4 regions of the Alicycliphilus sp. T452 genome follow, and region 2 is predicted to be linked to each of the others. Evidence: predicted binding sites of a transcription regulator. Region 2 holds the regulator's gene; each other region holds the start of a gene.
What was found. Region 2 encodes sigma-54, which starts transcription at its own class of promoters, with help from an activator protein. Its sites were predicted from a motif close to TGGCANGNAANCTGCTTT; they were not measured.
Positions count from the first base shown of each region.

Region 1: the regulator sigma-54 is predicted to act here: its motif matches at 1,630-1,647, upstream of ACX12L_RS04880 (pilin).
Region 3: the regulator sigma-54 is predicted to act here: its motif matches at 1,811-1,828, upstream of ACX12L_RS05660 (DUF4114 domain-containing protein).
Region 4: the regulator sigma-54 is predicted to act here: its motif matches at 1,428-1,445, upstream of ACX12L_RS18795 (methanol/ethanol family PQQ-dependent dehydrogenase).

Region 1 covers NZ_JBTNEH010000004.1:100,255-103,582, forward strand. Annotated here, with positions in the region: gene moaC (cyclic pyranopterin monophosphate synthase MoaC) at 1-7, shown strand, start outside; gene ACX12L_RS04875 (pilus assembly protein) at 155-949, opposite strand; gene ACX12L_RS04880 (pilin) at 1,031-1,567, opposite strand; gene ACX12L_RS04885 (MBL fold metallo-hydrolase) at 1,868-2,656, opposite strand; gene ACX12L_RS04890 (FHA domain-containing protein) at 2,724-3,328, opposite strand, start outside.
Region 2 covers NZ_JBTNEH010000003.1:15,283-18,610, reverse strand. Annotated here, with positions in the region: gene ACX12L_RS03115 (THUMP domain-containing class I SAM-dependent RNA methyltransferase) at 1-213, opposite strand, end outside; gene ACX12L_RS03110 (acyl-CoA thioesterase) at 210-650, opposite strand; gene ACX12L_RS03105 (RNA polymerase factor sigma-54) at 664-2,217, opposite strand; gene lptB (LPS export ABC transporter ATP-binding protein) at 2,267-3,067, opposite strand; gene lptA (lipopolysaccharide transport periplasmic protein LptA) at 3,064-3,328, opposite strand, start outside.
Region 3 covers NZ_JBTNEH010000005.1:2,731-6,058, reverse strand. Annotated here, with positions in the region: gene ACX12L_RS05670 (hydrolase 2, exosortase A system-associated) at 1-843, shown strand, start outside; gene ACX12L_RS05665 (hydrolase 1, exosortase A system-associated) at 840-1,682, shown strand; gene ACX12L_RS05660 (DUF4114 domain-containing protein) at 1,877-2,635, shown strand; gene ACX12L_RS05655 (GNAT family N-acetyltransferase) at 2,739-3,328, opposite strand, start outside.
Region 4 covers NZ_JBTNEH010000025.1:30,574-33,901, forward strand. Annotated here, with positions in the region: gene ACX12L_RS18795 (methanol/ethanol family PQQ-dependent dehydrogenase) at 1-1,382, opposite strand, end outside; gene ACX12L_RS18800 (cytochrome b) at 1,680-2,207, opposite strand; gene ACX12L_RS18805 (sigma-54-dependent Fis family transcriptional regulator) at 2,224-3,328, opposite strand, start outside.

The DNA of each region.
Region 1 (3,328 bases), on a different contig from region 2:
GGCGTAATGCCGGGAAAATTGGAATCCAACCCCAATTTTCCGACCGTCCGGTATGGACGCCACGCGGCGAGGTACATCGCCTCATCACAGGATGTGGAAATCGCCGCTGATCAAATGCTTGGATTTACAGCGGCGACCTTGAAAGGAGTGGATTTCACTCCCGCACCTCGAACCCGTCCCCCGGCAAAAAACCCAGGATGCGCGCGGACTTGTCCAGCACCGCCACCCAATCCTGCCGGTGCAGCACTGGCAAGAACAGCGCGTCATCCGTCACCGCGCCATGCTTGCCCAGCAAAGCGGCGGCATCGCTCGCCGTGGCGGGATATTGGGAGATGAACGCCTGCAAGGGCTTGGCCCGGGCCAGGGCCTTGGACTGATAGGCCGCGTCATAGGGTACATAGAACTCGGGGCGCTGGGAAAAATCGCGCCCGCCGACCACCGACTCTACTAGCACGGTTTTACGCTCCCCGGTATCGCGCGGATCGCGGATACCCACCGTCACCGGCCCCTGGAACCAATGCGGGCGCAGAGGCATATCCAGCGCAGCGATGACTCCGCCCACGTCCACATCGCCATAGTCGCCTGCCGTAATGACGCGAAAGCGGTCCACCTCATGCACCAGGAACAAAGGCCGCGCCGCATACGCCGTATGCAGGCCATACAGCAGCGCCGAAAGCTGCACCAGCACCACCAATGCCATATCGGTGAACAGTTCGCGACGCGGCTTCGCGGGGTTGAACAGCACCAGCGTGAGCAAGGGGCCACACACCACATCGACCCCCACCAAGATCAGAAACAGGTCGCGCCCACCCGAAAGCAAGTGATAAGGATTTGGAAACCACACCCACAGCACCAGCGCCGCAGCCAGGGTAGCCATCAACAGCGAGCCGAGGAAATGGAAAAGCGCCGCACGGATGGCCGAGCTTGTGCGCTCTGTATTTGTCAACATCAGCAAAAATATTGGATATCTACCAAACGAAAAAAGGGGGCAAGCCCCCTTTTTATGCCTTGTTGAGATACCTGCCAGGCATTAACGGCATTCGGCCGGAGCGAATTTTTGCAACAGCGTTGCACCGTTGGTGGCCCCATTTATTGCTGTTTTACCTGCGGTGTAGCAGGTCCAAACCAGAGTCGATGTAGGGATTGTTCCTGCGGCCAGAACGGCACCGCCCGCCGAAGGCCACAGTTGGATGGTGTTACCTGTGGCGTTGGCTTGGTAAGTGACAGTGATCAGTCCATTAACGGTCGTCCCGACGATGGTATTCACGCTCTTGGCACCGACGCCCCCATTGAGCGAGCAAGTACCTGCAGCGCTACAGAAGGCAGTTCCTGCGGTATTGGTGGGCATGCCCTTGAACAGGCCACCTTCCGCTGCCGCCGTGCCATTGGAAGCGTTGTCCGCGACCAAAGTCTTCAGGCCACTGGCGAGTACCAAACCTTCAGAAACGCGAGCGCGCACCGTGTAATCTTGATAAGCCGGCAACGCCACAGCCGCCAAAATACCAATGATCGCCACCACGATCATCAGTTCGATCAGGGTGAAACCTTTTTGCAGGGTACGCTTCATAAATTCCTCCTCGGAGTAGGTAGTCAAACCCCCGCAGAGGAATCCTGCGGGTTACCGGAGTTGCAGCAGCTTTCATGCCAGGCCATTCCGGCAACCCAGCGGCCTTGTAAACGACAGTTTTGGCTGCAAACGTCAGCACTTTGTTACCTTCGACCCTGAAAAAGAAACGCAATGACACATTTGTCACGCAAAATTGTCCGGATGGGATCCTGGAAGGCTGGCCGGCGTGCGGGTCAGGCCCAGGCAGGTACGGGCTGGGTAGGGGCCGGCGTTCTCCCCATCGGCGCATACCTCCCTGCTTCACACGCTCAGTACATCCACCGTCTGCAGGTCGATGAGGCGCAGCGCGCCGTGTTCCAGGGCCTGCACCTCGCGCATGATGAGGCTGCTTTCCTGCGGCTTGGCGTGGGTGATGTAGATGGGCAGGTCGGCACCGGGGGGCAGTGACGCCAGTTCGCGCGCCAGGGCTGCGGGTGACAGGTGCTGGCTTTTGCGCGCCAGGGCGGCCTCGGCGTTGCTGAAGGCGGTTTCCATGCACAGGGCGGCCACGCCGCCGGGGCTCTGGCGCAGGGCATTCACGCGGCGCCAGAAGGCGGGCTCCTGGCCTTCGGTGTCGCCGCTGTACACCCACCAGCCCCGCTGGCCGCGCGCGGCGTAGCCCACGGCGGGTACGCTGTGGCGCGCGGGCAGCACCTCCAGCGGGGTGCCCGCGACGACGAAGACGTCGCCCACGCCCAGGGGCAGCAGCCGCACGAAGGGCGCCTGCTGCGTGGGGACGCGGGTGAAGTCGGGCCAGATCACGCCGTTGAAGACATGGGCGCGCAGCGCGTCCAGGGTGGCCGGCAGAGCGTGCACCTGCAGGGGCCGGGCGCGGCGCGCGCCCACGGCGTCGAGCAGCAGGGGCAGCGCGGCGATGTGGTCCAGGTGCGAGTGGGTGAGGAAGACATGGTCCACGCGCTGCATTTCCTCGAGCGTGAGCTCGCCCACGCCGGTGCCGGCATCCACCAGGATGCGCTCGCCCAGCAGGAAGGAAGTGGTGCGGCAGCCCTTGGCCAGGGTTCCGCTGCAGCCGAGGATGCGTATTTTCATGCGCTGCGGGCGTTCCGGCGGCACCCTTCGCCGCCTTTTCCCGGAAGGTGATGGAGCGAAGACCGGGTCATCCGAGCACGAATTCCATCTCGGCGCCGGCCAGGGCGATGCGGTCGCCGCTCTTCAGGGCCACGGGCTCGGCCTCGATGGGAGTGCCGTTGAGCCGGGGCCGGTCGGCCCCTTCCACGTGGGCCAGCACGAAGCTGTGGTGCCGCCGGGTGATGGAGGCCACGGCCACGCCGGGCTTGCCGATGGTGGTGACCACCTTGGTCAGCACGACCTCACGGCCGGCGGCGGGACCGGTCACCACGCGCACGGTGCCGCGGGTGTTCGCAGGCGGGGCCACGGGGGCGGCCTGCGGCCCGCCGGGCCCGATCAGCATGGTTTTCTCATAGTCCTGCCGCGGCGCCTCGTGCAGGAAGCGGATCTTGTACTTGCCCATCTCCACGGTGTCGCCATTGCGCAGCGATTGCTGCTTGATGGCCTTGCCGTTCACGTAGGTGCCGTTGGTGCTGCCCAGGTCGTGCACCTGCACGTCGTCGCCGGCCATGACGAGCACGGCGTGCTCGCCGCTCACGGCCAGGTTGTCGATGACCACGTCGTTGTATGGCCTGCGGCCCACCGTCGTGCGCTCCTGGGTCAGCGGAACGTCCTTGATGACCACTCCGTCGA
Region 2 (3,328 bases):
GTAGGGCCGCTCGGCCAGCTGCACCAGCACGCGCTGGGCCAGGCGGCTGTGCAGGTTGAGAAGCAGCGCGTCGCGCCAGGCGGCGCGCACCAGCACGCCGGCGCGGCCCACCAGCAGGTCCTGGCCGGACAGGCCCGTGAGGCCGTGCACCTCGTCGGCCAGGAAGCCCTCGACGCCGGCGGCGCAGGGCAGGAAGAGTTGCAGGGTGTTCATTGCGGCTGTGCGGCGCGCTGCAGCAGCTGGCGCACGGGCTCGGGGATGGGCGCGGGCCTGCGCGCGGCCCGGTCGATGAAGACGATGCCGGTCTTGCCGCGCGCGACCTCGCGGCCCTGGGACTTCTCCGTCATGCGGAACACCAGGTCGAAGCCGTAGCGGTTGAAGTCCTGCGGCGTCATCTGCACGCGCAGCGTCTCGCCATGGAAGGCCTCGGACTTGTACTGCGCCAGCATGTCGCCCACCACGGTGGACAGGCCCGCCACGTCCGCCTCGGCATAGCCCAGGGAGCGGAAGAAGCGCACGCGCGCCTCCGACACCAGGCTGAGCAGCTGCGCGTTGTCCAGGTGGCCGCCCTGGTTGACGTGGCTGATGTAGACCTGCAGCTCGGTGCTGAAGCCGAAGTGCGCCGGCAGGTCGAAGACGATGCGTGCCATGGGGTATCTCTTTCTATAGCGCCTTGCGCAGGTTGGCGGGCGCGATCTTCAGCGCCTCGCGGTACTTGGCCACGGTGCGGCGCGCGCACTCTATGCCCTGTTCCTTGAGCATGTCGGCGATCTGGCCGTCCGACAGCGGCTTGTGCGGGTCCTCGGCGGCGACGAACTGCCGGATGAGCGCGCGCACCGCCGTGCTCGACGCGCTGCCGCCGGTCTCGGTGCCCAGGCCCGAGCCGAAGAAGTACTTGAGCTCGAACGTGCCCTGGGGCGTGGCCATGTACTTGGCCGTGGTCACGCGGCTGATGGTGGATTCGTGCAGGCCGAGCTCGTCGGCGATCTCGCGCAGCACCAGCGGGCGCATGGCCAGCTCGCCATGCACGAAGAAGTTCTTCTGCCGCTCCACGATGGCGCTGGACACGCGCAGGATGGTGTCGAAGCGCTGCTGTATGTTCTTGATGAACCAGCGCGCCTCCTGCAGCCTGGCCTGCAGCGCCTGGTGGCCGTCGCCTTTGCTGCCGCCGCGCAGGGCGTTGGCGTAGACGTCGTGCACGCGCAGGCGCGGCATCACGTCGGGGTTGAGGCGGACGCTGAAGCTCTGCTGCGCGCCGCGCCCGGTCTTCCGGACGATCACGTCGGGCACGATGACGTTGCGCTCCACGTCGGCGAAGCGCCGCCCGGGGCGCGGCTCCAGCCGTGCGATCAGCGCCATGGCGGCGCGCGTGCAGTCGTCGCTGCTGCCTGCGGCCTGGGCCAGGCGGCGCACGTCGCGCCGCGCCAGCAAGTCGAGCGGCTGGCGGCAGATGCACAGCGCGGCCTGGATCACCTCGGGGTCGCCCTCCTCTTCCCGGTCCAGCGCCTGCAGCTGCAGCGTCAGGCATTCGGCCAGCCCGCGCGCGCCCACGCCCGCGGGCTCCAGGCTCTGCAGCAGGCGCAGGGCCACGGTCAGGCGGTGCATCAGCTCGTCGAGCTGCTCGGCGTCGCCCTCGTCCGCCAGGCTCGCGGCCAGGGATTCGAGCGGCTCGTCCAGATAGCCGTCGTCGTTGAGCGAGCCGATGAGAAAGCGCAGCGCCGCCATGTCCAGCTCGGACAGGCGCAGCGCCAGGGCCTGGCGCTCAAGGTGGTCGGCGAGCGATTCGTGGCCGTGCGCGAGGTCCGCGGCGTCGGCCTCGTCGCCATCGCCGGAGCCGCTGCCGGCGCCTGCGGGCGCATCGCTCCCCCACTCGCGGTCGTCGCCCGGGATGTCGGTGTCGCCGTCCCAGTCGGTGGGCGCGGCGATGTCGGGCATTTCAGCGTCGTTTTGGCCTTCATCGCCCGACCAGTCTGCGTCGGCAGCTCCTGAAGGCGTAGCATCCTCGGCCTGGCTGCCGCGCTCGCCCGCAGGGGGCGCGCCCGGCTCCTCCGGCGGCGCATCGTCCTCCGAGCGCTCCAGGAAGGGGTTTTCGTCGAGCATCTGCTCGACCTCCTGCGCCAGCTCCAGCGTGGACAGCTGCAGCAGGCGGATGGACTGCTGCAGCTGCGGCGTGAGCGCCAGGTGCTGCGAGACGCGCAGCGACAGGCTGGGTTTCATGGCCCGGCACCCGCCGTCCGGCCTTGTGTCGTACCGCGGCCCATGTCTCTCACATGCGGAAGTGCTCGCCCAGGTAGACCCGGCGCACTTCCGCGTTGTCGACGATTTCCGACGGCGTGCCCTGCGCGAGCACATGGCCGTCGCTGATGATGAAGGCGTGGTCGCAGATGCCCAGCGTCTCGCGCACGTTGTGGTCGGTGATGAGCACGCCGATGCCGCGCGCCTTCAGGAAGCCGATGATGCGCTGGATCTCGATCACGGCGATCGGGTCGATGCCCGCGAAGGGCTCGTCCAGCAGGATGAAGCGCGGCTGCGTGGCCAGCGCCCGGGCGATCTCCACGCGGCGGCGCTCGCCGCCCGACAACGCCAGCGCGGGCGACTGGCGCAGGTGGTCCACGCGCAGCTCCTGCAGCAGCTCGGTGAGCCGGCGCTCGATCTCGCCGCGCGGCAGCGCCCGGCCGTCCGCGCCGGTCTGCAGCTCCAGCACCGCGCGCACGTTGTCCTCCACGTTAAGCTTGCGGAAGATCGACGCCTCCTGCGGCAGGTAGGACAGGCCCAGGCGCGAGCGCCGGTGGATGGGCATGTTGGCCACCGAGTGGCCGTCGATGCGGATGTCGCCGCCGTCGCTGCGCACCAGGCCCACGATCATGTAGAACGACGTGGTCTTGCCCGCGCCGTTGGGGCCCAGCAGCCCCACCACCTCGCCCTTCTGCACGACCAGCGACACGTCCTTGACCACCTTGCGGCTGCCGTAGGACTTCTGCAGGTGCAGCGCCTCCAGCCGGCTGGCGCCGTCCTGCGGCGCCCCGGGCGCGCCCTGCGTGCGCGTCTCGTCCACGACCGCGCTCACTGCGTGCCGCCCAGGCTGGGAGTGGGGCGCAGCACGGGTGGCTCGGCGCGCGCGGGCGGCGGCGCCGTGCCCGAGGCCGGCTCCTTGGGCGACAGCACGGCGCGCACGCGGCCGCCGGGCGTGCCCGCGCTGGTGCCGGCCGGCGCGGTCTTCTGCCCGTCCACGGTGAACACGTCTGTGAGGTTGTTGTAGACGATGACCGCGCCCTTGACTTCGTCGGTGAGCTGGGCCTCGCGGTAGCGGCGCAGCTCGGCGCGGCGG
Region 3 (3,328 bases), on a different contig from region 2:
GCGCGTACCGCCCTGCCGCAGGCTTTCTTCCTTGCGACCGGCACCGGTCAGCGCTTTTGCCTTTTCCACCCCCCGCAAGGCGCCACGCCGCTGGGGCGCGTGCTCTACCTGCACCCCTTCGCCGAAGAGCTCAACAGCACCCGCCGCGTGGTGGCCGGGCAGGCACGCGTCCTCGCGCAGGCCGGCTATGGCGTGCTGCAGATCGACCTGCTGGGCTGCGGCGACAGCGCCGGCGACTTTGCCGACGCCACCTGGGCCGCCTGGCTGCACGACGCGCAGCAGGCCCATCGCTGGCTGGACGATCACGCCAGCGGCCCCCTGTGGCTCTGGGGCATGCGCTCTGGCGCCTTGCTTGCGGCGCAGCTGGCCGCCCTCTTGCAGGCACCCGGGGCTGCACCCACCCACCTGCTGCTTTGGCAGCCCGTGGCCAGCGGCCAGCAAATGCTGCAGCAGTTCCTGCGCCTGCGCGCCGCCAGCCAGTGGCTGGGCGCCGGCAGCACGGGTGAGCCGCCCCCCTCACAGGTGCTCGCACAAGGGCTGGCCATCGACATTGCCGGCTACACATTGAGCCCCCGGCTGGCCCAAGGGCTGGCCGAGGCGCACATGCCCGCCCCCGGCTCGCTGCAGCCGGGGCGGCTGGTATGGCTGGAAACGTCATCCGCGCAAACACCCTCGCTCAGCCCCGCCACTGGCAAACAGCTCCCGGCCTGGCATGCCGCGGGCTGGCAGGTACAGGCACAAGCCGTGGAAGGCCCGCCCTTCTGGCAAACCGTGGGCACCGACGAAGCCCCCGCCCTGGTCCACGCCACCCTGGCCGCCCTTGCCCGCCCGCCCCAGATATGAGCGCCCAGGAACAGCCCATTCACATAGCCGGCGACGGCTTCGACATGCTGGGCATCCTGACCCTGCCCGCGCCGGACGCCCCCGTGCGGCGCATCGGCGTGGTGGTAGTGGTGGGCGGCGCCCAGTACCGCGTGGGCAGCCACCGGCAGTTCGTGCGGCTGGCCCGCCGCCTGGCAGCCGCCGGCCACCCCGTGCTGCGCTTCGACCTGCCAGGCATGGGGGACAGCCCCGGCGAGCCCGTGCCATTCCAAAACACCGCCCCCCACATTGCAGCCGCCGTGGGGGCGATGCTGCACGCCGCCCCTGTTCAGCACGCCGTGCTCTGGGGTCTGTGCGACGGGGCCTCGGCCAGCCTGCTGTACATGCAGGCAACACAAGACCCGCGCGTGACCGGCCTGGCTCTGCTCAACCCCTGGGTGCGGTCCGAAGCCGGCCTGGCCCGCGCGCGGGTCAAGCACTACTACCGCCAGCGCGTCCTGGAGCCAGACTTCTGGCGCAAGCTGGCAAGCGGCGGCATAGGCTGGGCGGCGCTGCGTGGCGCATGGAACAACCTGCGCGCCATGCGGCGTGCAGCAGCGCCTTCACTCTCATTTCAAGAGCGTATGGCGCATGCCTGGCAAGCGTTCGAGGGCAAAATCCTTCTCATACTGAGCGAGCGCGACCTGGCGGCGCAGGAATTTGTCGAGTACACAGCCACGCAACCGGCCTGGAGCCATGCCCTGCAGCGCCCTGGCGTGAGCAGGCACGACATCGCCGGCGCCGACCACACCTTCTCGCAACCGGCCTGGCAATTGCAAGTGGAAGACCTGACGCTGGCGTGGCTCGGCGCCATGGCATAGGCACGACAGCCAACGGCAGAAAGAGCAGCTTTCAGCTGCGGGCGGCGCCCCTCTTCAGCAGGGCCAGAACCGTCAGATTTTTTTACACCCCACAGATAACGCACATGTAAGTCATTGATTTTATTACCTGGCATGCAACATGCTTATGGCAGTACATCCCGCATCCGGTGGAATGTCACTCAAAGGAGTTCATCATGAAAGCACTCAAAACCCTGGTAGCCTCTGCAGTCCTTGCCATGTCTACCGGCGCGTTCGCTGCTACGGTTTTGCCCGGTTCCGAAACATCGCTGCAAACCATCATCAACAACGCATACGGCGGCCCAGGCGCTTCGCCCGTGTCTGCCGCGCCTAACGTCAACACCGATCAAGCTGGCGCAGAACTGTTCCAAATCGAGGCGTCTGGCGGTTCCATTGCCACTATGATCCTTGAGATCGCAGGGAATGCCAACGTCAATACGTTTGGTATTTATGACCCCTACAACACAGCTACCCAGCTGCAATTGTTTTCTGGCAGCGCCAGCAGCGGTGCTCAAGTGGCCATCACCGTCGATGCCTCCAATCAATTCAAGGCAGTGGATCTCACCAACGGCGGCATACTCGGAAGCATGTTGTTTACCTCCAGCACGTTCGGCTATTACCTGAGCGGCCCCGGAGGTACATTCTTCTCGCAGGCCAGCCAGAATGGCGGAAATGAGCAAATGGTGAGCTACCGGGGCGATGGAGACTCGGTCCAGTTCCCGGGACGTGCAGTTGGCGTATGGGGACCTTCCAGCATTCTCCTGGGATGGGAAGACACCTCTCTGACTGGCGGCTCGGACAAGGACTACAACGACTTGGTCGTCTACGTCGAGTCTGTGACCAAGGTTCCGGAGCCCGGTTCGCTGGCCCTCCTGGGTCTGGGCTTGTCCGGCTTGGCCTTTGTGTCGCGCCGCAAGCAAAAGAACGCGAAGTAAGCCGAGCCTGAGGCTTACGCGCATAAAAAGGTGGCTCCGGCCACCTTTTTTTTGGCTCGCAGATTCGGGGAGCCATCCCAGAATTGCCAAGATACCAACCCGATCAGCGCCGCCGCAGCATCCTCCCCGCAAAATGCCGCCCCGCCGCCAGCAGGCCAGGGAAGCGACGCGGATCAAACGCCACCAAGCCCACTCGCTCGCGTCGCATCGCCATCCAGTCGCGCTTATAGGCATCGTCGCCACTCAGATAGTCCACTTCCAGCACCCGGTCCACGTCCATGGCGTACTGCATGAGGGCTGCCGTCAGCACCGAGCCAGCAGACAACCTCTCCTGGCCCTTCACATAAGCCAGCTTGTAGATACTGGCCTTCCCACCACATACCAGCCAGACCTGCGCAGCCAGGGGCTGCTGCCCCAACCACAACACCCCCAGGCGCAGCCACCCTTCACGCGCCGCCATGCGCACCAGGGCCGGCATGAAGTCCGGGCAAGGCTCGGGCGACTTCCAGCTTTGGGCATACACCGCCAGGTACGCTGCCAAACATGCATCCAGCCCAGGCGACGCATCGGCGAGGATGTCGATGCGCCAGGCCCCCGCACGGTCCAGCCGGCGCCGCCCGCGCTCCACGCTGTGCCGCAGTGCCGATGGGCGTTGCCGCCAATAATCGGCAAAGCCACCGCCGGACACCGGCT
Region 4 (3,328 bases), on a different contig from region 2:
CTCATGGGCATCCAGTTCGTGCCGCCGAGGAACGGGGGCGAGACGAAGATGCTGTCGCCCTTTTCCTCGCCCTCCTTGGGCTCGGGCGGGCGGTTGTTGTTCTCGATCGGCAGGCCGGTCTTGAGGTCGAAGCCCTTGGCCCAGGTGATTCCGTCGACGAAAGGCCAGGCGTTGATGATGGCGTTCTGCTTCCAGGGGTGGCCGCCGTCGGCCCGGGCGAGCTTCTCGCGGTTGGTGACGAAGAAGAAGCCGTTGCGGTCGGCGTGCGCCGAGGCCTTGACGGTCTTGCCCGTCTTCGCGTCCTTGTAGTCGAACAGCAGCACCGAGTTGTTGCCCGAGAAGTCCCAGGCGTCGTTGGGCGTGTGCGAGAAGAAGCCCTTGAGGTCGCCCGTCGAGGGATCGACGTAGGCCTGGCCCGAGGTGTACAGGCTGGGCCAGTTGCGCGGGTCGTCGCCCTTGGCGGTGCGCTTCCAGGTGTTCCACGGCGCGGGGTTGCCGGTGCCCACGACGATGGTGTTGGTCTCCACGTCGAAGCTCGCGGTCTGCCACGGCGCGCCGCCGCCCTGGCTCCAGGCCTCGGCCTTGCCCGTGGGGCTGTTCGGGTCGTTGGGCCAGGTGGGCGCCTTGGGGTCGCCCGTGGGGGTGCTGGGCTGGCCGTTCAGGCGCCCCACGTGGCCTTCGACCATGGGGCGTGCCCACACTTCCTTGCCGGTGTCGGGGTCGCGCGCGTAGAGCCAGCCGACCACGCCGAATTCGTCGCCCGAGGAGCCATGCACCAGCAGCACCTTGCCGGTCTTCCGGTCCTTCACGATGAAGGGCGCGCCGGTCATGGTGTAGCCCACCTTGTGGTCGCCGAACTTCTCGTTCCACACCACCTTGCCGGTGGCGCGGTCCAGCGCCACGACGCGCGCGTCCAGCGTGCCGAAGAAGACCTTGTCGCCATAGATGGCGGGGCCGCGGTTGACCACGTCGCAGCAGGGGCGGATGTCCTCGGGCAGGCGGTGCTCGTAGGTCCACAGGCGCTTGCCGCTGCGCGCATCGAGCGCCACGAAGCGCGAGTACGAGGCGGTGACGTAGATCACGCCGTCGTGCACCAGCGCCTGCGCCTCCTGGCCGCGCTGCTTCTCGCCGCCGAAGGAGTAGCTCCACACCGGCACGAGGCCCGCGACGTTCTTCGCGTTCAGGGTTTTCAGGGGGCTGTAGCGCTGCGCCGTCAGGCCCAGGCCGTAGGTCAGCACGTCGCCGGTGCTCTTGTGGTCGTTGGCGATGTCTTCCCAGGTGACGGGCTTGACGCTGGCGGCCTGGGCGGTCAGCGCCAGGGTGGCGGCCAAGGCCAAGCCGATGCGGCTCGGGCGCGGGCTGCGGGCGGGCGTGGTGGACATGCTGGTGTGCTCCTTGTGTTGTGGTGGATGAATCACGCAGGAGCCAATGCAAAGGGCATGCCAACGGGTGGCCTCTGCCGGGGGCAGGCAGTTCGCCGGGCGCGGCGTTCAAATGTGGAGCGAACGATGGGCCGGCACTGTTCCTTTCAGGAGCAGCCGGGCGGACAGCCGGGGCCGGCCATCAAAAGAAATAGCTGCTTGCGCCGTATCCATGAGGTTTTCAGTCCAAAAAGACCTGAAACTCCCGTGGATACAGCGCAAGCAGCTACTGTTTTTGAAGACCTGCGCCAGCGCGCATCAGCGCATGCGCAGGATCAGCCCGTCCTTGAGGATGAATTGGTGGTGCAGGAAGGCCAGCACATGCAGCGCCGTCAGCACGATCAGGGCATAGGCCGCCCATTGGTGCACGCCGGCGAGCAGCTCCTTGGCCGGCTCCCAGCGCTGGGCCAGCTGCGGCAGCTGCAGGCCGAAGAACCGTATCGGGTAGCCCGAGAACACCGAGCCCAGGAAGCCGGACAGGGGCATGACCAGCATGAGCGCATACAGCAGGCCATGGCCGGCCCGCGCCAGCAGCCGCATGGCGGCCGCCATGGGCACGGCCGGCACGCGCGGGCGCACGGCCATCCAGCCCAGGCGCACCAGCAGCAACAGGCCCAGCAGCATGCCCACGGACTTGTGGACGTTGAACCAGTAGGCCCGCAGGCCGCCGCCGCCCTTGGGCAGGCCCTGCATCCACAGGCCCAGGGCGATTTCGGCCAGCAGCAGGGCGGCCATCAGCCAGTGCAGCCAGACCGAGAAGCGGTCGTATCTCGCGGTGTGCGCCATCGCCTGCCTTCCGAAGTCAGTTCAGCAAGTCCGGCGGCAGCAGGTTCTTCTTGCGGTAGATGGTGTTGCGGGAAACACCCAGGGCCTTGGCCGCCGCCGACACATTGCCCTTGTGCAGCTGCAACATCTGTGCCATGGCATGGAGGGTGACGTCCTGCAGGCTGTGGCTGTCGGGGCCGGCATCGCCGCCCGGGCCGGCCGGCGGGGCGTCTGCGGGCAGCGCGCGCACGGGCGCCCGCACCGCCTGCAGCTCCTCCAGGAAGTCGTCGGGCAGATGCCCGGGCGCGATCTGCCCCTCGCGGCCCACCATGACCACCGCCGTGCGCAGCAGGTTGTGCAGCTGGCGCACGTTGCCGGGCCAGTGGTAGCGCCGGAACAGCGCCATGACGGGCTCCGAGATGCCGACGTGCAGCCCGCCGTCGCACAGCGACTTGAGCAGCTTCCTGACCACGCAGTCGAAATCCGTGCGCTCGCGCAGCGCCGGCAGGCGCACCACCAGGCCGTTCAGGCGGTAGTACAAGTCCTCGCGGAAGTCACCGCGCGCGATCAGGTCCTTGAGGTTCTTGTGGGTGGCGCAGACCACCGCCACGTCCACGTCCACCTCCTTGCCCGCCCCCAGGGGACTGATGCGCCGCTCCTGCAGCACGCGCAGCAGCCGCGCCTGCAGATGCCTGGGCATGTCGCCGATTTCGTCGAGGAACAGGGTGCCGCCGTGGGCCTGGGCGATCTTTCCGACGGCGCCCTTCTTGCGCGCGCCGGTGAAGGCTCCCTCCTCGTAGCCGAACAGCTCGGCCTCGATCAAGGATTCGGGAATGGACGCGCAGTTGACCGCCACGAAGGGCTGGCGCGCCCGCGCGGAATCGTTGTGGAACGCCCGGGCCAGCAGGTCCTTGCCGGTGCCGGTCTCGCCCAGGATCATCACCGGTATGTCGCGGTCCACCACCTTGCGCAGCTTGTGGATCACCGCCGCGACCTGGGTGTCGCCCGTGTCCAGGTACTGCAGCGACGACAGCTGCGCCTTGCGCGCGGGCGCCGCGCCGCCCTGCTCCGCGACGGACCGCTCGGCAAACGTGGGGGCCGCCCAGGGGCCGGCCGGCTTGACGTCGGCCCGGCACCAGACG